2 regions of the Arthrobacter stackebrandtii genome follow, and region 2 is predicted to be linked to the other one. Evidence: riboswitches for the same ligand, from Rfam matches in the RefSeq annotation. Region 2 holds a riboswitch; the other holds the start of a gene.
The links. Region 2 has a riboswitch for cyclic di-AMP ahead of JOF48_RS03480 (NlpC/P60 family protein). Riboswitches for the same ligand answer to the same signal wherever they lie in the genome.
Positions count from the first base shown of each region.

Region 1 (10,870 bases), 310 kb from region 2:
CGCCGCCGAAGGCACCGTCATCTCCGCCACCGACGCCATCCTCGGGTGGACCGGCACCGCCATCACCGCGGGACTCTCGGCAAGGCTGGGACTGCCGTCCGCCGTCGTCAATGATGTGCATGCGCACGCACTCGGCGAGGCCTGGAAGGGTGCCGGCCACGGCGCCGAAACAGCACTCATGGTGGCGTTCGGCACCGGCGTCGGCGGCAGTTTTGTGGTGGACGGCAAGCCGTTGCTGGGCCACCGCTTTGTGGGCGGGCATGTGGGGCACTTTGCCTCGCCCCTTGCCGTGCACGACGGCGTTCCCCTCGCCTGCTCCTGTGGGCACGCGGGCCATGTGGAGGCCGTCGCCTCGGGCCCGGCCATCCACGCCGCCTATGTCCGCAACGGCGGAAACCCCGCACTGGCAGACACGCGGGCCGTATTTGACGCAGCCCGTGCAGGTGATTCACTGGCTTTGTCCGTGATTGCCACGGCCTCGGCCGCCGCCGGACAGGCTGTGGGCGGGCTCATCAACATCCTGGACCCGGCCGTGGTGGTCGTCTCCGGCGGGCTGGCAGACGCCGGTGAGCTATGGTGGTCCGGCATGGATACCGCCATGCGTGCCGAGCTTCTGGCACCGCTGGCCGATGTCCCCGTGGTGCGCGCCAGCCTGGGCAACACCGCAGCCATGGTGGGCGCCGCCTCCCTCGTTCTTCACCGCTAATCCCGTTTTATCTAGGAGTCACTGTGACGCTGAAAATGACCAACTTCGATGCACTCAAGGGACAGCTCGTGGTCTCGGCGCAGGCCTACCCGGGCGAGCCCATGCGGGATCCCCGCACCATGGCCCAGATCGCGGCAGCAGCCGTGACCGGGGGCGCCGCTGCGATCCGCGTCCAGGGCATAGCCGACATCCAGTTTGCCCGCGCCGCTGTTGAGGTTCCCGTCATTGGTCTCTGGAAGGACGGGCACGACGGCGTCTTCATCACCCCCACGCTGCGCCATGCCCTGTCCTGTGCGAGCGCCGGTGCCGACATCGTCGCGATCGACGGCACCCGCCGCCCCCGTCCGGACGGCCTGACCCTGGCTGAGACCATCGAGGGCATCCACGCCAACTCCAATTCCCTGGTCATGGCCGACTGCGGCTCCTTGGACGACGCCGTTGCCGCCGCCGAGGCCGGTGCGGACCTGATCGGGACCACCCTGGCCGGCTATTCGGGCGAGCGCCCCAAGACCGACGGCCCCGACCTGGAGCTCATCGCCGAGATCGCCGCCGCCAACCTGGGCAAGCCGCTCATCGCCGAGGGCCGGATCCACTCCCCTGCGCAGGCGCGCGCCGCCATGGACGCCGGCGCCTTCGCCGTGGTGGTTGGCACCGCCATCACGCACCCGAGCACCATCACGGGCTGGTTCAAGGCCGCCCTGGACGCCTGACGACTGACGACTGACAGCCTGCCCTGAAAGGCGGTTTCCTCGCTTGACACGCGAGGGAACCGCCTTTTCCGTGCCCGGTGCGGCCCGCCGTTTCCGGGCCGTGGCAGGCGCAGAACTCCGCGATTCCCCGTCTGCAGGCCGCAGCCGCAGCGGTCCACGTGGCGCGGCTGCCGGATCAGCTCCGATATTCATCTCGCCCACAGTTTGCGCGCCGTCCTTGGGATGGAACAGTCGGTGTGGAAAGCTGGCAGGTGATTGACCCTACGATTTCTTGTACTGACTGGTCAGTTTCTGATATTTTGGGTCGGCTCCCCTCCGGACGAAGGAATGCCCATGCTCAGCACCAACCAACTGCACATCATCGGGCGCAGGCACACCCTGCTGCCGGCCACGACAGTGGAAGCCCACAAGGGCGAGGTGCTGCTCATCCAGGCCGACGGGCAGGAACGCCGCACCGCACTGTCACTGGCGCTGACGGGCCGCATGAAGCCCAGCTCCGGAACCGTGGCGCTGGGCCGCGACGCCTCAATGGCGGCGCTGCGCCGGCGGAGCACCATTGTGGACGCCCCGGACGTCAACGCCCCGGAACACCATTTGACTGTCCACTCCCTGGCCTCCGAGGACCTGGCACTGGTCCCGTACAAATTCCGGGACCGCACCCGGCCCACGGAATGGCTGGTCACGCGCGGCTTCCGGGACCTCCTGGGCAAGTGGGTTGAGGAACTTGAACCTGCCAGGCTGCTTCACCTGCAGCTCGAACTCGCCCTGGCCGACCACGGCGTGGAGCTGGTGGTGGTGGATTCCCCGGACAGGCACAGCGCGGACGCCGGAACCTGGCTGCCGCTCCTGGAACTGGCCGCCGCCGGCCGGATGGGGCTTGGCCCCGAGGCGACTGCCCAAACCCCGCCGCGCCCACTGCTGGTTGTCGGCGTGGTGGGCCGGCTGCCCGACGGCTGGGAAGGGCCGTCCGCCGTGGCCGGCAATGCCGACCATCCGGTCGCACATCCCTCCGCGCAGTCGGCCGCACAGTCGGATGGCACCCAGAACCCCGCCCCGGCGGATGAACTGGTCGAGGCGTCCGATGCAGAGGAAGCCGCCATTGCCAATGTCCCGGCTGGGGTGAATGGCCCGGCCGAAGGGGACAAGCCGGCAGCGGTGGCCGACGCAGCAGAGGCGAAAGACCCGGCTTCGGCGGACGGCACTGCTCCCGACACTGGTGCCGCGGGGGCCGTGGCCGGGGAGGCGGGAGACCCACCCGCCGCACCCGCGGACGCTGGAGGGGAACCCGCCCCACCCGCCGCACCCGCCGCACCCGCCGCACCCGCAGAAAGCACAGCGGAAGCCGGGATGGCGGCGCAACCCGGCCCGGCCGACGTCGAACTTTCCGATGCAGAACACCAAGGTATCCAAAAGGACAAGCAATGACAGTCTTCAGGCTCGCACTGTCCGAGCTCAAGCGCATGACAGGTGGCATCCTGCCGAAACTGACCATCGTGGCCATGGTCATGGTGCCGCTGCTCTACGGGGCCGTGTACCTCTACGCCAACTGGGATCCGTACGGAAACCTTGACCAGCTCAAGGCTGCCGTCGTGGTTGAGGATGAGGGCGCCGTCACGAAGGACGGCAAGGAACTGCACGTGGGGCGCGATGTCGCCGAGAACCTGGTGGAGGGGCACAAGTTCGACTGGCAGCTGGCCGACACGCCGGATGAGGCGAACAACGGGGTCAAGAACGGCAATTTCGCCTTTGCCCTCATCATCCCCAAGGACTTCTCCGCCAATCTCGCATCGCCGGAGAACTTTGATTCCGCCACGCAGGCCATGATGAGCGTGACCACCAATGACGCCAACAACTACCTGCTGACCTCGATCGTCGACAAGGTGACCACACAGGTCCACGCGTCGGTCGCCCAACAGGTGGGCGAGCAAACAGCCAACTCGCTGCTGACAGGCTACGGGACCATCCACGCCCAGCTGGTCAAGGCTGCCGACGGGGCCCAACAGCTGGCCGACGGGGCAGCAACGCTTGATACCGGGGTGGGAACGTTGAAAACCGGAACGGCGGAGTTGCTCACCGGCGCGAATACACTCGCCGCCGGGCAGGCCACGCTGCTCAGCGGGGCCCAGTCACTGCAGGCCGGGGCCGGTGCCTTGAATACCGGCCTGGACCAGTTGAACACCCAGACCGCAACCTTGCCGGCTGACACCCAGGCGCTGTCCGACGGGGCTGCCGCCGTGGCCCAGGGCAATGCCACGCTGAACGGCAAGGTCCAGAGTGCCATTGGCACCGTGGACAAACTGGACAGCGCCGCGTCGGAGGCGATCAGCGGAAGACTCGACCAGCTGGTGGCGGACAAGGTCCTCACCGCGGACCAGTCTGCGAAAATCCGGGAAAGGCTGGGTGAGTCGACCACCACCCCGGCCGTCACCGATCTCAAGGACCAGCTGGCCGCCGACGCCGCTGACATCCAGAAGCTCGCTGACGGCTCCGCCGCCGTGGCGGCCGGCGCCTCCAAACTTGCCGGCGCAACCCCCGCCCTGACATCCGCGATAGGCCAGCTGGCCGCCGGTTCCGCCGAGTTGTCCACCGGGTCCGGGACCCTGGTCGAGGGCCAGGATTCCGCCCTCGCCGGGGCAAACCAGCTGGCTGCCGGCGCCCTGAGCCTGGACACGGGTGCCGGTGAACTGAAGGAAGGTTCCGCAAAGCTGTCCACCGGGGCCGCCGAGCTCGCAGACCAACTGCGCAGAGGGGCAGGCGACGTGCCCGACCCCAACGACAAGGACAAGGACAATGCCGCCGGGGTCATTGCAGATCCCATCCGCGTGGACTCGGTGTCCCAGGCCCAGGCAGCCAACTACGGCTCGGGCCTGGCGCCGTTCTTCCTGGTCCTGGCCCTGTGGATTGGCGCCTTCATGCTGGTGCAGGTCATGCGTCCGTTGACGGTGCGTGCGCTCGCGTCCAACGCCCCGTCCTGGAAGATAGCCCTTGGCGGCTGGCTGCCCTTTGCCACCGTCGCCTCAGGGCAGGCGCTGCTTCTGTATGCGGTGGTGAAGTTCGGGCTCGGCCTGGACCCCAGCCATCCCTGGCTGACCTTGGGCCTGCTGCTGCTGGCGTCGTTGGCGTTCACTGCCCTGATCCAGGGGATCGTGGCCCTGCTCGGCACCCCCGGAAAGTTTGTGGTGCTGATCCTGCTGGTGCTGCAGCTTGTCTCCTCCGGCGGCACGTTCCCGTGGCAGACCACGCCGGAGCCCCTGCACATCATGCACCAAATCCTGCCCATGGGGCATGTGGTGGAGGGGATGCGGCACCTGATCTACGGGGCCGACCTTGCCCCGCTTGTCTCCGTTCTCCTTGGCCTGCTCGGCTACACGCTGCTGGGCCTGCTGATGGCGTGGGCTGCCGTGGCCAAGAAAAAGACGTGGACGCTGAAGACGCTCATGCCGGAAATCGAGGCCTGAGCCGGCGCCCTACCGTGGCACCACGAAGTTCTTCAGTTCGGCATCCTGCCCGTCCAGGGTGGCCCAGTCGCCGGTGTGCTCAAACACGGCGAAGGCGCTGGTGGGAAACCCGGAGGCCAGGTCCATGTAGGCGTCCTGGTCCGAGTCCCGCGAGGCCAGCCGCAGCGCCAGCGACTGGATTCCCGGCATGTGGCTGATGACCATGAGCGTGTTGACGGTCTCCGGAACATGGTTCACAACGGAGAGCATCTGGGTGGCACCTGCCTCATACAGGCCGCGTTCCAGCTTGGGGGTGGGCGCCTTGTCCGCCAGCTGCTGGCAGACCCAGGTGCAGGTCTGCCGGGTGCGCAGCGCCGAGGAACACAGGATGAAGTCGGGCACCACGGCGTTCTCCACCAGCCATTTGCCGGCCAGCGGCGCCTCGGTGTGGCCGCGCTGTGCCAGCGGGCGGTCGTGGTCCTCCACGCCCAGCGGGAATGCGGCCTTGGCGTGGCGCATCAGGATCAGCCGTTTGATGTGGTGTTCGCTCATGCCCCCAGTTTAGTGAGTAATAAAAAGTCCGACGGCGTTCGGCCCACCTGGGGTGGGCCGAACGCCGTCGGACGCTGTCAATGCATGGCCGCAGCTTACGAGAAGTGGGCGCGGCCGGGGCTGGGCCTGGGGCTAGATGGAGTATTCCGGGGCGGCCCAGATGACGACTTCGGGGTGCTCGTAGAAGCGGTAGCCTTCGCCGCGGACCGTGCGGACCGTGTTGGCCAGGCGGCCCAGCTTGGAGCGCAGCCGGCGGACATGGACGTCGATGGTGCGCTCGTTGGGGGCTTCCTCGCCGCCGCCCCACAGGTTTTCCAGGAGCTCGTCGCGGCAGACGGTGCGGGCACCGTTTTCCACGAGGTAGTTCAGCAGTTCAAACTCCTTGAAAGTCAGGTTCAGGGTGTCCCCGTCCAGGTGGACTTCGCGGCGGGCCAGGTCGATGAGGACGCCGGAGGGGCGCTGGTCGGCGGGCGGGGCCGGGATGGCCTCCGGGCGCGGGCGGACCGGGACGGTGGGGTCGCCGAACGTGGAGCGCACGACGTCGAGCGGGGTGCCCACGGCGTCGGCCGGGGCGATGGCGACTGCCGCGTAGCTCTGTGCCTGCGGGACGAGGCTCTGGGCATAGGTGCGGATGTCCTGGGCGAGCTTGGCCAGGGAGGTTCCGGCAGCCGCGGCCGTGTCTTCATCAACGCCGACATACAGCACAAAGCCGCGGGCGACGTTGTCGGGGCTGACGCCGCGCAAGCGGTCCGAACCGGCTCCGGCAATAACGGGCGTGGGTGCTGTCATGGGGCTGCTCTCGGCATGGGGCACCGCGCGAAGGCGGTCTGCGGCGGTGGCGGTTTCAGCGCGGGCACTGTAGCCGGTGTGCTCAAGGTGGGCGGTGCGTGCGCCGGACGTGCGGGCGCCTGCCTTGGCGGCATTTCTTACAGAGATGTGGACGTATCCGGATGCTACTGACATTGAACTACCTCGGTGTATGGCCGTACTCAACGGCGCGAATGCTTCCATCGGTCCACGTGGCATGGTGAACCTTTGATGTCCTTTGGCACAAGGACCGGCCCTGGGGCCAAAGACTGGTGCCGCACCGTTGCGGTTGTTGCTGGCGGTGTGACTCCCAGTGCCTGTGAGCTAGGCCTGCATTCGGCAACCGCAACGAGACTGTCCGGTGGTTGCAAAGGGGACAGTTGCTGCGGCTGCAGAAATCACTGAGTGGGTGTTCACATGTGACAGTCTGCTACGTAACATTCACATCCTGCAAGTAATAAACGGCCCAAACGTCCACCATATGAGATTTTGCATTAATTTGTGATCAAGCGGACTCTGTTGCTTTGCTCTCATTTGGAGCGAACTTTGCCCAAAATATCGAAGATATGGGACGTTGCTTGCCGCACTTCAATAATTCATTCGGTCAGAAAGGCATACGCCACGAAATAATTCACCAGCATTCAATGCATGCAAGTGACGCCCCTGGCAAGTTTGTTTCCATGCACAGCATATTCACAGACAATCACGCTAGGTAAACAGCTGTTTACTGGGCGTAACTCCGCCCGGGTCCGCCCGCCCAGTGCCCCCTGCCTGGCCTGCCTTCGGCAGCTCCCAGTTCAGGCTCCGGGACCCGCGCGGTGCAGGCCGTGGACCATGAACGAGGGCCGCAGCTGCCGGACCTGGTCGCGGAACCGGACGTTGTTCCGCCGGTTCATCAGGAGCAGGGCAAGCATCCCCGCCGCCATGGCGGCCACGGCACCCATGCCAAGGGACCAGCGCGCACCGAACTCGGTGGCGATCCACCCCACCAGCGGCGCCCCGATCGGCGTGCCGCCCTGCAGCACCACCATGTACACGGCGAGCACCCGCCCGCGCATGGCCGCGTCCGTGGTCAGCTGGACGGTGGTGTTGCAGGCGTTCATGAACGTCAGCGACGCCAGCCCCACGGGCACCAGCGCCAGCGCGTACCAGCCAAACGTGGGCATGAATGCGGCCACCGCCACCGTGACGCCAAAGGCCAGCGCGCCGCCCACAACATAAAGCATCCGCATGGTCCTGCGCCGCGCGGCGAGCAGCGCCGCTGCGAGGGTGCCCACGGCCATGACCGAACCCAGCAGCCCGTATTCCCCCGGCCCCAGGTGGAACACGGTGGTGGCCATGAGCGCGTTTGTGATCTGGAAGTTCATGCCAAAGGTGCCCACCACAAACACCAGCACCATGATCATCAGCAGGTCGGGGCGCTGGCGGATGTACACCAGCCCCTCCCGGATCTGCCCCTTGGCGCGCGGCACGTGCACGGCCGGCACCAGCTCGCTGGTGCGCATCCGCAGCAGCGAAAGGATGACGGCGCCGAAGCTCGCCGCGTTGATGAGGAACGCCGGCCCCGTCCCCACCAGGGCAATCACGATCCCTGCCACGCCCGGTCCGGCCAGCCGCGCCAGGTTGAAGGACGCACTGTTGAGTGCGACGGCGTTGGGCACGTCCTCCTTTTCGACGACTTCGGAGACAAACGCCTGCCGCGACGGGGCGTCAAAGGCGCTGGCCACGCCCAGCAGGAAGGCCAGCACGTACACATGCCACAGCTCGACGGCCCCGGTCACCACCAGGACTCCCAGCACAAGCGCACAGAACCCCATGGCCGTCTGGGTGAGCAGCAGCAGCCGGCGCTTGTTGACGCGGTCGCCCAGCAGCCCGGCGTAGGGGCCAAGGAAGACGATGGGCAGGAACTGCAGGCCCGTGACAATGCCGGCGGCCGTGCCGGAATTGTTGGTCAGCACCGTCAGCACCAGCCAGTCCTGGGCAACGCGCTGCATCCACGTGCCGATGTTGGACACCAGCGCTCCCGTCACCCACAGCCGGTAGTTGAACACTTTCAGGGCACGGAACATGGAATTCATTCAGGAGCTCATCTCCTGCAGGATCACGGCCGCCTCATGGAGCGTGGCCCGCTGCTGCGGGGTCAGCGCCGCCACCTGCTTCGCCAGCCACGCCGTCCGCTTGGAGCGCGCCCGCAGCAGGGCGGCCGAGCCCGTCTCCGTGATCCGCACCAGCACCTGGCGCCGGTCCTCCGGATTCTCCTCCCGGCTGACCAGCTCCGCCGCGGCCAGGGCGTTCACGATCCGGGTCATGGACGGCGCCTGGACCTGTTCCCGGGCGGCCAGCTGCCCCACCGTCAGCGGGCTGTGCAGGATGCCTGCCAGCACCGAGTACTGGCCGGGGCTGATTTCCCGGGTGGCAGCCTCGGCCCGGAGCCGCCGCGACGTGCGCATGACCGCAACCCGCAGCTCGGCCGCGAGAGCGCCGGCACCGATGGGCTTGCCGGTTTTCCTCCCGCCCACCCCCTGCGCAACGGGGGCCGGGGCACCCGGGGAAGGGTCCGGCGTCGTGCCTGCAGGGGAAAAGTCAGTCATGGGTGCTCAGCTGCCTCAAGGAATTGGTTTCGTATCGTCAAACATCCACTTTAGATCGTTAGCATTGCTAAGTAAATGACGGTTTCGTCACGTAGCTGTGAAAGTGTTACCAAAATGTGACACGCGGCACGGATTCCGTTAAGCTGGCAGAAGTGCCGCTTGGACCACTTCCGGTCCGGCACCAGTGGACGGTTCGCCGAGCTCTGCCGCCGCCCACTCCCGTTCCCGAATAACCAGGCAGAGACGGGGGACCCAATTTTTGCGGGTCTCTTGGTAGTGGAGACCCTTGGGGTTAAGCCGTGCAGCGTTTCTGGCCGCACAGCCGGACGCTCTAGTCCGTTCCCGACAGCTCACCTCGCAGGCGTAGAGAGGCTTCCCACATGTCTGCTGCACCGCAGCGCGGCCGCCGCCGCGCCGAACCCCAGCGCCAACGCACCCTTTTGGGGCTGCCGGCCCAGCACCGGGGCACTCATTCCAACAGCCGTTCCATGCATCCCGCCCTCGCCGCAACCGTGCGCGGCGTCGCCACGCTGGCCGTGGTCGGCGCCCTGGTTGGCGCCGGCGTCGTGGCCAAGCAGCTCGATGTCCCGACCGTCACCAGCGCCGTGGCCAACGGCCACTCCCTCGCCAGCATCGCCTCGATGCTTGAGGGACCGCCCGTTGCCGCCGCCACCAACGCCACGATCAAGTTTCCGGGCTTGGAGGTCTCCTCCAGTGCCCGGCCCACCGTTGACCCCATGAAGGCCGAGGCCGAGCGCATCGCAGCCCTGGCCGTTGACGACGCCGCGGCGGCCCAGGCCTACGCGGCCGGACAGATGGCCTCGTTCGGCTGGGGCGCCGACCAGATGAGCTGCCTCATTCCACTGTGGGAACGCGAATCGGGCTGGCGCACCTCCGCGGCCAACCCCTCCAGCGGCGCGTACGGCATCCCTCAGTCGCTTCCTGCCGGCAAGATGTCCAGCGCCGGCGCCGACTGGGCCACCAACTACGAAACCCAGGTCCGCTGGGGGCTGGGCTACATCCAGGGCCGGTACGGTTCGCCGTGCGGGGCCATGGACCACTCCAACTCGGTGGGCTGGTACTGACCCTGCCTGCACTGGCGGCCATTCCCGGCGGTGCCATCACCCTGCGCGACGCCCGCGCCGGCACCGTCCGCGAGGCGGTGCTGGCCCCGTTTTCCCTGGGCCGCACGCAGCTCACCCGAGCCGAGTGGCACCTGGTGACGGCCGACGGCGGGAGCCCGCCTGCCGCCGTCGGCCTCCCCGCGCATCCGGTCACCTGGTTTCAGGCGGTGGAGTTTTGCAACGCGGCCTCCCAACGCGCCGGCCTTGCCCCGGCGTACCGGATCGACGGGCGGTCTGTGGACTGGGATGTTGCCTCGGACGGCTTCCGGCTGCCCACCGAGGCCGAATGGGAGTGGGCCGCGCGGGCCGGGAGCACCGCGCCGGTCTACGGGGAGCTGGCTCAGATTGCGTGGACGGCCGCCGATTCCGTGGCCGGCCCGCAGCCCGTGGGCCTGAAGCGCGCGAACAGCTTCGGCTTGTTCGACATGATCGGCAACGTCTGGGAGTGGTGCTGGGACTACGCCGACACGGCGCGTTACGGCGACTACCGAAGCCTGCGCGGCGGCGGCTGGGATGACCCGCAGTGGAGGGCCCGCGCGTCTGTCCGGCGGGGCAGTGCGCCCGACGCCGTGCTGGAAGACGTCGGGTTCCGTGTGGCTCGCGGGCCGGTTGGCCTGCCCGGGGCCGGAGCCGCACAGGGCTGGTCTGCCGCGGCGGACCGCGAACGTGCCGCCGTCAAGGGCCCGCGGCCGGTGGGCTGGACGCCGCTGCGCGGACTGTAGCCCGCCGAACGTCCAGTCCGCCCCACCCATTCGCCCTCCCGCCAGCCCATTCGCCGAACGTACAGATGATGCCGATGTTCCACGGGAACATCGGCATCATCTGTACGTTCGAGGTAGGTGGAGGAGGTGGGGGCTAGTCCACGACGCCGTAGAGGCGGTCGCCGGCGTCGCCGAGGCCGGGGACAATGTAGGAGTTCTCATCCAGGCCCTCGTCGATCGAG
Region 1 covers NZ_JAGIOI010000001.1:1,143,547-1,154,416, forward strand. The annotation lists gene JOF48_RS04660 (ROK family protein) at 1-706, shown strand, start outside; gene JOF48_RS04665 (N-acetylmannosamine-6-phosphate 2-epimerase) at 742-1,416, shown strand; gene JOF48_RS04670 (ABC transporter ATP-binding protein) at 1,750-2,841, shown strand; gene JOF48_RS04675 (YhgE/Pip family protein) at 2,838-4,874, shown strand; gene JOF48_RS04680 (SixA phosphatase family protein) at 4,884-5,405, opposite strand; gene JOF48_RS04685 (winged helix-turn-helix domain-containing protein) at 5,538-6,368, opposite strand; gene JOF48_RS04690 (MFS transporter) at 7,010-8,290, opposite strand; gene JOF48_RS04695 (MarR family winged helix-turn-helix transcriptional regulator) at 8,291-8,803, opposite strand; cyclic di-AMP (ydaO/yuaA leader) riboswitch at 9,004-9,179, shown strand; gene JOF48_RS19540 (aggregation-promoting factor C-terminal-like domain-containing protein) at 9,184-9,888, shown strand; gene JOF48_RS04705 (formylglycine-generating enzyme family protein) at 9,846-10,649, shown strand; gene upp (uracil phosphoribosyltransferase) at 10,783-10,870, opposite strand, start outside.
Region 1: another riboswitch for cyclic di-AMP. It lies ahead of JOF48_RS19540 (aggregation-promoting factor C-terminal-like domain-containing protein); the one in region 2 lies ahead of JOF48_RS03480 (NlpC/P60 family protein).

Region 2 (10,870 bases):
GATGTTAAGCAGCGGGGGCGCCGTCGTGCGTCGTCGCCAGTAACTCACGTGCCTGCTTCCACATCAGGAGGCCGCCGTGAAGCCATTGCTGCAGAACGCGCCAGTGCACCCTCAGGCGTTTCCATGGCCCAGTTGCTGCGTGCAGGCGCCGCCAGCGGTGCCGGACAAAAGGTTGGCGTGGCCATGGCCGCAACTGGCCTCGTCCTGGCCGTCACCCTGCCGTCCACCCAGGCCCCGGACACGCTGCATGCAGCCCCGGAACAGTCCGCCTCCGTCGAGACCATCGTCACCGCAGGCGCCGAAGTTCCCATTAGTTTCGCAACCCCAGACGTTGCCAGTGCCCTGAACCCGGACGGCCAGCTGAAGGAGACTCTGAAGGTCCAGGCCTCCAATGTCACCCTGCAGGCCTCCAAGGGGACCCTGTCCGCACCACTGACAAACATGGTCACCAGTTCCCCGTTCGGCGGCCGCATCAGCCCCATCACGGGTCAGGTCGGCGAGATGCATACCGGCCAGGACTTCGCCATTGGCTGCGGCAACAGTGTGCTTGCAGCGGCAGGCGGGGTTGTCACCTTTGCCGGCTGGCACCAGTATGGCGGAGGCAACCGCGTGGTCGTGGACCACGGCAACGGCCTCTCCACGTCATACAACCACATGAGCAGCATCAACGTTGCGGTGGGCCAGGAAGTCCCGCGCGGCGGCATCGTGGGCCTCAGCGGCACCACAGGCGCCTCCACCGGCTGCCACCTGCACTTTGAGGTCATCGTCGATGACGAGACTGTCGATCCCATGGGCTGGCTTTAACTCCTCCACAGCCCGTCTTGGGTTACGAGTTAGTCACAGGACCGTGACCTTAACGTGACATAGCCAAAAATGTGTTGTAACGTCGTAACCGCGCCAACTTCGAATCAAGTTGGCGCCCATGAGTGGATTGCCTAGCTCTGCCACTGCTCATGGTCCGTTCGTATCAATCGTCTGGCAGGGGCGGGGGAACCATTATTTGGATCTTGCACCATGTGCAAAGTCCTTGGGGTGAAGCCGCGAAGCGTTCAACCACCTGGATGGGAAACTATTCCAGAAGTGTGCCAACGTGGAGCGGCCGGGTGACTCCCATCCGAATCCGACAGCTTACCTCGCAGGCTTTGGGAGAGGAATCCTTCTTGGCTTCAAATACTGCCCTCGGGCGCCACCGCGCCGAGGTTGTTAAAACCGGCACGATTTCCGCCCTTACTAAAGCCGTCAGCTCCAACGTCGGCGGGGTTGGTCGTCAGGCCGTTGTTGTAGCAGCAGCATCTGGCTTGGTTTTGACATCCGGCATCGCAGCAAATGCAGCAACTCCCACCGTGGAGCGCGCATCTGACGGTGCAACAACGCTGAACCTGAAGTCGGAGCTCGCATCCGGCATCACGGCAGCATCAACGGTGAAGATTTCATTCGCCACTCCCGCAATCACCTCCACCCCGGCTCCTGTTGTTGAGGCACCGGCAGTTGTAGAGGCACAGAGCAACGACGTTGTCGCAGTCGCCGACACCACGGCCGCTCCTGCAGCAGCCGTCGAGGCGCCGGTGGCAGCACCCGTGGAAGCACCCGTGGAAGCACCGGTGGAAGCACCTGCCGCGGCACCTGTCGTCACTACCACCACCCCTGAAGAAGCTCCGGCTCCTGTAGCCCAGAGCGGAATTGGCGCCACCATCGCCAGCGCCGCACTGGCCCAGGTTGGCGTTTCCCAGGACTGCACCGCGCTGGCCTCCAACGCCTTGGCTGCAGCTGGCATCAACTACCACGGCTGGCCTGCCGGCTACCTGAGCCTTGGCCGGACGGTCTCCGCCGCTGAAGCTCAGCCCGGTGACCTGATTTACTACGCAGACGGCGGCGCGGGCCTTGCCCACATTGCTGTTTACATTGGCAACGGCCAGGCCGTACATGGTGGATGGAATGGTTTCACGACCACTGTCTTCTCCGCCTACGTCGGTTCGGGTCCCGTTTTCATTGCGATGGGTCACTAAAAAGACCATCATCATCCAATGAACCCCGTCCACGGACGGGGTTCATTGATTTAACGGCTCCCGTGATCCCGAAACGGCCGCACGGATCACGGTGCCTGCCCGCGTGGAGCAAAGGCGGCTGCCGAGGAATACGACGGCCTCCGCAGCCGCCCGTCAGCCTGCGCCGTCCCCGGGAACCGTCAGGCTGGCTCAGCGCCCCTGGAGGTGTCGGTTCTGCCAGGCCCGGCGCCGCTTCCGTCGCCGAGGTGCCTGGCTCCGAGCCCGGTTGCCCGGCCGCCGTCCACCGCGCTTCTCGAGCCATCCCCGGCGGCGATGCCCGCATGCACCTTCGCTTCACGACCGACGCCGGCCTCCCCGCCCGTGGCGGTTGCGTCGGCCGGCATGCTCCGGTCAATGGTGGTGGCCAGCGGGATCTCCTTGACGAACAGCAGCAGGATCCCGGCCAGGACCAGCAGCGGGACCATGTACACGAAGATTGGCGTCAGGGCGTCGCTGTAGGATCCAACTACAATGGAGCGCAGCGGCTCCGGCATGGCCCGCACCAGGGCCGGCGTCAGCGCATTGATCCCGCCACCGTCCCCGGAACCGCCCACCCCCGAACTGGGCAGGCGCTCGGTCAGCAGCGAGGCCAGACGGGTGGCGAACAGGCTGCCCACCACGGCCGAGCCCAGCGAGGCACCGATCTGCCGGAAGTAGTTGTTGGAGGCCGTGGCCATGCCCACCTGGGAGTTGGGGAACTGGTTCTGCACAATGAGCACCAGGATCTGCATGGACGTGCCGAGCCCGATGCCCATGATGGCCAGGTAGCTGCAAATGACCCACACCGGCATGGCCGGAGACATCGTGGACAGCAGCACCAGCGCCCCGGCCACAATGAACATGCCGGTGATGGGCAGCCACTTGTACCGTCCGGTGCGCGTCACCAGCTGCCCGGACGCGATCGAGGTCAGCAGTACCCCGGCCATCATGGGGATCATGAGGAAGCCGGCCTGGGTCGCGTTGGCCCCGGTCACCATCTGCAGGAACGTGGGCATGTAGGCCAAGGTGCCGAACATGGCAATCCCGGTGATGAGCCCGGCCGCCGTCGTCAGGTTGAAATTGCGGTCCTTGAACAGGTGCAGCGACATGATCGGTTGCTCGGCCCGGTGCTCCACCGCCACAAACAGTCCGGCGGCCAGCAGCGTGCCGGCGCCCATCAGCAGGATCTGCGGCGAGTCCCAGCGGTACTTGGTGCCGCCCCACGTGCTGACCAGCACCAGCAGGGTGGAGGTGAGGCCCAGCAGCGCCATGCCGGCCACGTCCACGCGGGCCTTCACCCGCGGATGCTCCGGCAGCCGCAGGAAGAAGGCCGCGGAGGCTATTGCCAGCAGTCCCAGCGGGATGTTCATCCACAGCCCCCACCGCCAGCCGATCCCGTCCGTGAACCAGCCGCCCAGCAGCGGCCCCGCCACGGACGACAGTGCAAACACGCCGCCCATGATCCCCATGTAGCGGCCACGTTCACGGGCCGGCACCACGTCGGCGATGATGGCCTGCGAGAGCAGCATCAAGCCGCCGCCACCCAGCCCCTGAACGCCGCGGCCAATGATCAGCCACGTCATGTCCTGGGCAAGGCCGCCAATGATCGAGCCGATGATGAACACCGAAATGGCGCCGATGAACAGGCCCTTGCGGCCCATGAGGTCCCCGAGCTTGCCGTAAATGGGCAGCATGATGGTCGAGGCGAGGATGTAGATGGTGATGACCCACAGCATCTCGTTCACGCCGTGGAGTTCGCCAACTATGGTGGGCAGCGCGGTGCTGAAAATGGTCTGGTCCAGGGACGCCAGCAGCATGGTCAGCATGAGGCTGGCAAACACCAGCAGGATGCCGCGCCGGTCAGTTTCGGTGGGCGGGTGGACGGTCTGGGAGGGTGTGCTCATGATGGGTTCCTAGCGGCCGGATGGCAGGCAGGCGGCGGTTGTTGCGGTTGTTTTCTGTGTGAGGCACGACGGCGGACGTCGGCTCCGGATGTTGGCGCAGGCACATGCGCAAGGTGCCTGGCGGACGGCGGCGCGGTATCGGGTTAGGGCCAGTGCTCGTTGCTTGTGATGCGCTTGATCAGCGCGGAGGCCGATTCAACAAGGTGGGCGCGGTCGTCGGTGAAGTTTCCGGCAGCCCACTTCTGCAGGGCAAAGCGCAGCGCTCCGGAGACGAGGGCGACCACCATGCGGGCCTCATCCTCCAGGTCCGGGGTGTCCTGGACAGTCCTGCCGTCGTGGCGGAAACGCTCCATCACATAGCCGACGAAGATCTCCTCCGTCTCGCTGATGCGCTCCTTTTCCTTGCCCAGCAGTTCCGGTGTCTGCTGGATGAGCCGGTGGCGTGCCTGGAACAGTTCCAAGCTGGATTCCGCCTCAACAAAGGTTCCCGCGATGAGGTCGAAGAGCCCGGTGAAGACTCCCGCGCTGCCTCCCTCAATGAAGGCCGTCAGCGCGGCATTGCCGGGCAGCGGCTTCCGGGGGCTGGTGTAGACGCCTTCCTTGCTGCCGAAGTAGTTGAAAAAGGTGCGGGCGGAGACGCCGCAGGCCGTGCAGATCATGTCGACGGTGACGTTGTCGTAACCGTGTTCCAGGCCAAGCTCGATGGCTGCACGGCGGATGGCCAGCCGGGTGGCGGCCTGCTTCCTGCTGCGCAGGGTGTCCCGGGGCGGCAGCCCGCGTGGCAGGGGTTCCGTTGATGCGATGCCCATGGTGGCTCCAATAAAGGTGCGCTGTGTGCCACGCGGTTCCGTTGGGCACAAACAAAATGGTAATTGCAGTTCCTGCAAATATGCAGTGAGTGCACAATTAATTTTCCCTGAACGCCCGTCCCCGGAGGCAGGCCGGAATGGCGGATACGATGGCAGGATGAGTGAGAATTCGCCCCGGTCCCTGCAGGCAGTGGTTTTGGCCGGGGGGTTGTCCCGGCGCCTGGGCGGCGTTCCGAAGGCCGGCCTGGTGGTGGACGGGCAGACGCTGCTGGCACGGACAGTGGATGCTGCTGCAGGCGTCGTAAGAACCGGCACGGCCCCGTCGCCCGGGGAAACCACGGCGGAGGCCGGCGAAACAGCGCAGGCCGTGGTCGTCGTCGTGGGTCCCGGGGACAGGATTCCGCAGTGGCTGGCAGGTGCCAAACACGCCGGGGGCGTCGCGACGGTGCAGGAAGACCCGCCCTTCGCCGGGCCCGCGGCGGGCCTTGCCGCCGGAATTGGTGCCCTGGCGGGGGAGTCCGGGCACGTGCTGGTGCTGGCCTGCGACATGCCGGGCGCGGGGGATCTGGCGCGGCGGCTGGTGGCGGAATGGGCCGCGTGCGCGCCCGGGGAGGGCATCATGGCCGTGGCCGGCGGGAAGCGGCAGCCGCTGGCGGCGATCTACCCGCTGCCGGAACTTCGGGCTGCCGTGGCCGGGGCGCGGGTGGCGCACCGGCTGGAGAATGCGTCGGTCTTCTCGTTGATTGCTAGTGTGAAGATGATCGAATGTGCCGTGCCAACCGGATTGGCGGCAGACATTGACACCTGGGACGACGCCCGCGCGCAAGGCATTGCCGTGGCGCCGCCCACCGCGGAAGGACACCAGTTGGAGAACCACGACGAGCTCTTGCAGGCATGGACGCAGAAACTGCTTGAGGCTTTTGAGATCGCAGACATTGAGGTGGACATCCACGCCGTGCTGAACCTGGCGGGGGTGGCCGCGCATTCGATCGTGCGCCCGGCCGCGCCGCTGACCACCTTTGTGGCTGGCATGGCTGCAGGGCTCGCTGCCGGATCCGGGCAGGTCGACGAGGCCACGGCCATGAAGGCCGCGCTGGGGCTGGCGAAGAAGCTGTCCGCCGCGGAGGCGCCGGCGCCCGGTTCCACGGGTGCCGCCGCCGCCGAAGCGCCCGCCGCAGAATAGCGGCAACCATGGTCCAACAGCAGAGTCCGTTCTCGCCCGGGGAATTGCCCGACCCGGCCACCTCACCGGTGCCCGACCTTGCCCCGGCGCCAGGTGCCGCAGGGGCGCCCGGAGAGGTGCCCGCCGTCGTGCTTCCCCACAGCTGGGAGGAGGCCCGGGAGCTGGCTTGGACCGTGGCGCAGCCGCTGCCGCCCCACGCGGTGCCGCTGGGCCCCGCGCTGGGCCGGATTCTCGCATCGGACCTGCACGCACGGCACGCGATGCCGCACTATGCCTCGTCCGCGATGGACGGCTGGGCGGTGGCGGGCAGCGCGCCGTGGATCCTGGCCGGGCCGGGCGAGCCGCTGTCGCCGGGACAGGCCGTGCCGATCGTCACCGGAGGGTTGATTCCCAAGGGCGCCAAGTCGGTCCTGCGCAGTGAATCGGGGCAGATTTCCACGGATTCGGAGGGGCTGCCGGTGCTGGTCCTGGGCGGCGGGGCGCGGCCCGGTGAGCCGAAGAACGGCCAGCACATCCGCCCTGCAGGCCAGGAAGCGGAAGCGGGGGAACTGCTGGCCAAGGCCGGAACCACGCTGAACCCGGCCCATATTTCGCTTGCGGCATTGGGCGGCCACGACGAGCTTTCCGTCCTGGGCCGGCCCGCCGTGAAGATTGTCCTGACGGGGGACGAAGTGGTGCCTGCCGGCATCCCCGACCCCGGATTTGTGCGCGACGCGTTTTCCCCGCAACTGGGCGCCGTGGTGGGATCGCTGGGAGGTGCCGTGGTGGGGCTGCAGCGGGCCGCGGACAATCTGGCGTCCACGCTGGATGCGCTGGCCGATGACGGAGACGACCCGGCCGACGTCGTGGTCACCACGGGTGCCACCGGCCATTCCTCAGCTGATTTCCTGCGCGAAGCCATCCTGTCCATGGGCGGCACGTTCCATGTTCGGCACATTGCCATGCGCCCCGGGCACCCCACGCTGTTGGCCGAATTGCCCGACGGGCGCTTCATCGTTGGCCTGCCGGGAAACCCCCTCGCCGCAATGGTGGGGCTGCTGACGCTTGGCGCGCCGCTGCTGGCACGGCTTGGCAGCCTGCCCCGCCCGGCGGTGGGGACGGTGGTGTGCGGATCCCCGGTCAAGGCGTACCACGGGCCCACGCGGATCATGCCCTACCGGCTGGTGTACGGGCTGGCCTCGCCGTGCGCCCACACGGATTCGGCCATGATGCGCGGGCTGTCCCAGGCCGACGGTCTCATGGTGGTTCCGCCGCACGGAGTGAAGATGGGCGAATCCGTGCCGGCGGTGCCGCTGCCATGGAACTGACCTTCACCTGCGACGACGGGCGCGAAATCCACGGCACACTGTTTGAGGTGCCTTGCAGCGTTGAGCACCGGGGCACGGTCGTGATCGGCTCAGCCACCGCGGTCACGGCCGGCTACTACCACCGCTACGCCGCATTCCTGGCCGCCGCCGGCTACACCGCCCTCACGTTCGACTACCGCGGGATCGGCGATTCCCGGGGAGGGTCCCTGCGCGGGCAGAAGGTCCGCTGGTACCAGTGGGGTTCGCTGGACATCGACACCGTCCTGGACTGGGCGCTCTCACACAGCGGCGGCAAACCCGTGCACTATGTGGGCCACAGCTTTGGCGGGTTCGGCGTGGGGCTGGCAGCCAACGCGGCCCGGCTCGGACGGATCCTCACCGTGGGCGCCCAGCACGCCTACTGGCGAGACCTCACCCTCCGCCACCAGCTGGGCCACTGGGGGCGGGCCGCACTCATGCTGCCGCTGCTGCCCACCGTCGGCTACTTTCCGGCCAAGCGGCTGGGGCTCATGGAGGACCTGCCGGTTGGCGTTGCCCTTGACTGGGCCCGTTCCCGCAAGGACTTTACGACGGCGGCCCGCGGCTCCCAGCGCGTGTCCCTCCGCGCCCACCAGGCGGCCGTGACGGCACCGATCCTGGCCCTGGCCCCCGACGACGACTCCTATGCCACGATTCCCGCCATGGAGCGTGCCGTCGCCTACACACCCAACAGCCCCTCCCGCGTCATCCACCTGCACCCCTCCGACTACGGCGAAACATCGCTGGGGCACTTCGCCTTGTTCCACAGCCGCTACCGGCACACCTTTTGGGAACAGACACTGGGTTGGCTGAACGGCGACGGCTGGGGGCACCACCCCTGGGAGTAGTCCTCCCGGTGCGGGCGCCTGTTCTGCGCACGGACCCGGTAGACGCCACGCCCGGTTAACGTCACGCCCCCATGGCAGGGTCCGCGGCTGCCACGTCTGCGTATGGTTTCCCTGGAACCGTGCGCAGCTCTTGTAGTTGCGCACGGTCCAACATGAACGGTGCGCCGAAGCATAAGGGCGGCGGCGAGATGGTTGCGTCCAGTCGGCCGGAATCGTTGTGCAGAACACCACGCTTGGAACCGGCCAGGCAGGGAGCCGGGCCGCCGCAAGCCTGGCGGCCTGCCGCATGAGTCCACCATTGCCCGCCGGGGTCCCGGACCAGGCGGCGCCCGGGTGAGTCAGGCGCGAACGGAAGCCGGATGCCCAACGGAAGTCCCGCCGTCGTGCGCGTCTTGGTCGGCATCCGGCAGGTGCGGGGAAAGGGCGGCATGCGGAAGGGTTGCTGCGATGCCGGCATCTGGCAGGGCGGCGGGGTCATCCTCGGGGACGGCGGCGGCGAGCGTTCGGGCATGATCGCGCGAGGGGAGCCAGAAGGCTGCGGCAAAGGCGAGCACCAGGACCGCGGCTCCGACATAAACGGCCGGGATGGCGGCGTCGACGAAGCCGGTGGGGGTCAGCTGCCCGCCCGCACCCGTGAACACGGCGGTCAGCACGGCGACGCCGAGGGCCACGCCCACCTCGCGGAGGGTGGAGTTGGTGCCGGAGGCCTTGGCATGGTCGTTGGTGTGCATGTTGGCGAGGACCGCCGTGGACATGGGGGCGAAGACCAGGCCCATGCCGATGCCGGCCGCGACGAATCCGGGCACCATCAGGGGGTAGCTGACGGTGGCGCTGAGGTTGGCCGCGAGCCAGAACATGCCCGCCGCGAGCAGGGCCAGGCCCGTGATCATGAGGGTGCGGGTGCCCAGGCGGGGAGCGAGGAGGCCTGCCAGCGGGGCCACCACCATGGGTGCGAGGGTCCACGGCATGGTCAGGACGCCGGCCTCCAGCGGGCTGTAGCCCTGGACCACCTGCAGGAACTGGATCAGGATGAAGACCGAGCCGAAGATGCCGAAGCTGAACGTCAGGCCCACGATGTTGGCGACGGTGAAGCTGCGGTCGCGGAACAGGCGCAGGGGCAGCAGTGGGGCGGGGGTGCGGGCTTCGCGCAGGAGGAAGGCTGCAAGGAGCAGGCCGCCGCCGATCAGGGCGAAGAGGACCTGGGGGCTGTCCCAGCCGGCCTCGTTGCCGCGGACGATCCCGAACACGAGACCCAGCAGGCCCAGTCCGGAGAGGGCCAGGCCGATGATGTCGGCCCGGACGCGGGCGCCGAAGCTGTTGGGCAGGCCCGCGAGAACCAGCGGGATGGCGATGATGCCGAGGGGGACGTTGAGCCAGAAGATGGCCTCCCAGTTCCAGCCCTCGACGACGGCGCCGCCCACCAGCGGGCCCAGCGCCACGCCCAGCCCGGAGACACCGCCCCAGATGCCAATGGCGAGCGGCCGGCGTTCGCGGCTGACGGATCCGGCGAGCAGGGTCAGCGACAGCGGCATGATGGCCGCAGCGCCCAGGCCCTGGATGGCGCGGGCCGTGATGAGCGCCGTGGGGTCGGTGCTCAGCGCCGCGCCGGCCGAGGCGAGCGTGAAGATGGCCAGGCCGGCCAGGAAGACCCGGCGGCGGCCGAAGCGGTCGCCCAGGCCCACGGCCAGCAGCATGAAGGTGGCGAAACTCAGCGCATAGGCGTTGACGATCCACTGCAGTTCCTCCACGCCGGCCCCCAACTTTTCGTGGATGACGGGCAGTGCGTTGGTGACCACAAGGTTGTCCAGGGTGGCCATAAAGACGGGCAGCGAGGCGGCGGCGACCGCCAGCCAGACGGGGATTTTGCGGTTCATGGTCTTCGATTCGTGGAGGCTTGCACAGCTTGAGGTAATCGGATGATTACTTATGGATCCAAGTTAGTAATCAACTGATAACATGTCAAGCATGAGTGCAAAAAAAGTTCAGCAGCCCGACGCGAGGGCCGTGCGCATGCCGGCGGCCGAGCGCCGGGAGCTGATCCTCGCCGCCGCCACCGCGGTGTTTGCCGAGCGCGGTTACGTCGGGGCCACCACCGACCAGGTGGCCAAGGCCGCCAACATCAGCCAGCCCTACGTGGTGCGGATGTTTGGCACCAAGGAGAAGCTGTTCCTGGAGGCGCTGGACCGTGCGATGGGCAAGCTGATGGGCAGCTTCCGTTCCGTCATTGCTGATTACGACGGCGGGCGGCTCGCCGAGAAGGTGGCCGCGCTGGACCCGGCCAAAGGAGACAGCCGCGAGATTCAGCTCAAGCAGCTGATGTCGCTGGCCTATGCGGACCTGGTCCAGGACCGGGGCATCCTGCTCATGTTGATGCAGTCATTCATCTCCGGGCACGAGCCCGTCATCGGCGCGCGCGCCCGCGAAGGGTTCGTCGACATCTACCGCCTCGTGCGGGATGAGGCCGGGCTGGGTGAGGAGATGACACGTGACTTCCTGGCCCACGGCATGCTCATGAACACCCTCATCAGCCTTCGCCTCACGGACCTCTACGGCCAGGACTCCTCCGTGACCGAACTGCTCGAATGCACCATGGGCGTCAAGCTGCCACTGCTCCTGGCCCACGACGCGCCGCCCTGATCCGCCCGCCAAACAAGCCTGGGCCCCTCGGGCCGGCGCCGGGCCGCGTCAGGACGCGACGGGCTCCAGGCGGATTACCACCGACTTGGAGGTTGGTGTTCCGCTGACATCGGCCTTGGAGTCCAGCGGCACAAGGACGT
Region 2 covers NZ_JAGIOI010000001.1:830,951-841,820, reverse strand. The annotation lists gene JOF48_RS03485 (M23 family metallopeptidase) at 1-804, shown strand, start outside; cyclic di-AMP (ydaO/yuaA leader) riboswitch at 947-1,156, shown strand; gene JOF48_RS03480 (NlpC/P60 family protein) at 1,161-2,006, shown strand; gene JOF48_RS03475 (MDR family MFS transporter) at 2,186-3,928, opposite strand; gene JOF48_RS03470 (TetR/AcrR family transcriptional regulator) at 4,072-4,737, opposite strand; gene JOF48_RS03465 (NTP transferase domain-containing protein) at 4,895-5,920, shown strand; gene JOF48_RS03460 (molybdopterin molybdotransferase MoeA) at 5,929-7,227, shown strand; gene JOF48_RS03455 (alpha/beta hydrolase family protein) at 7,218-8,093, shown strand; gene JOF48_RS03450 (MFS transporter) at 8,432-9,967, opposite strand; gene JOF48_RS03445 (TetR/AcrR family transcriptional regulator) at 10,059-10,730, shown strand; gene JOF48_RS03440 (FdhF/YdeP family oxidoreductase) at 10,779-10,870, opposite strand, start outside.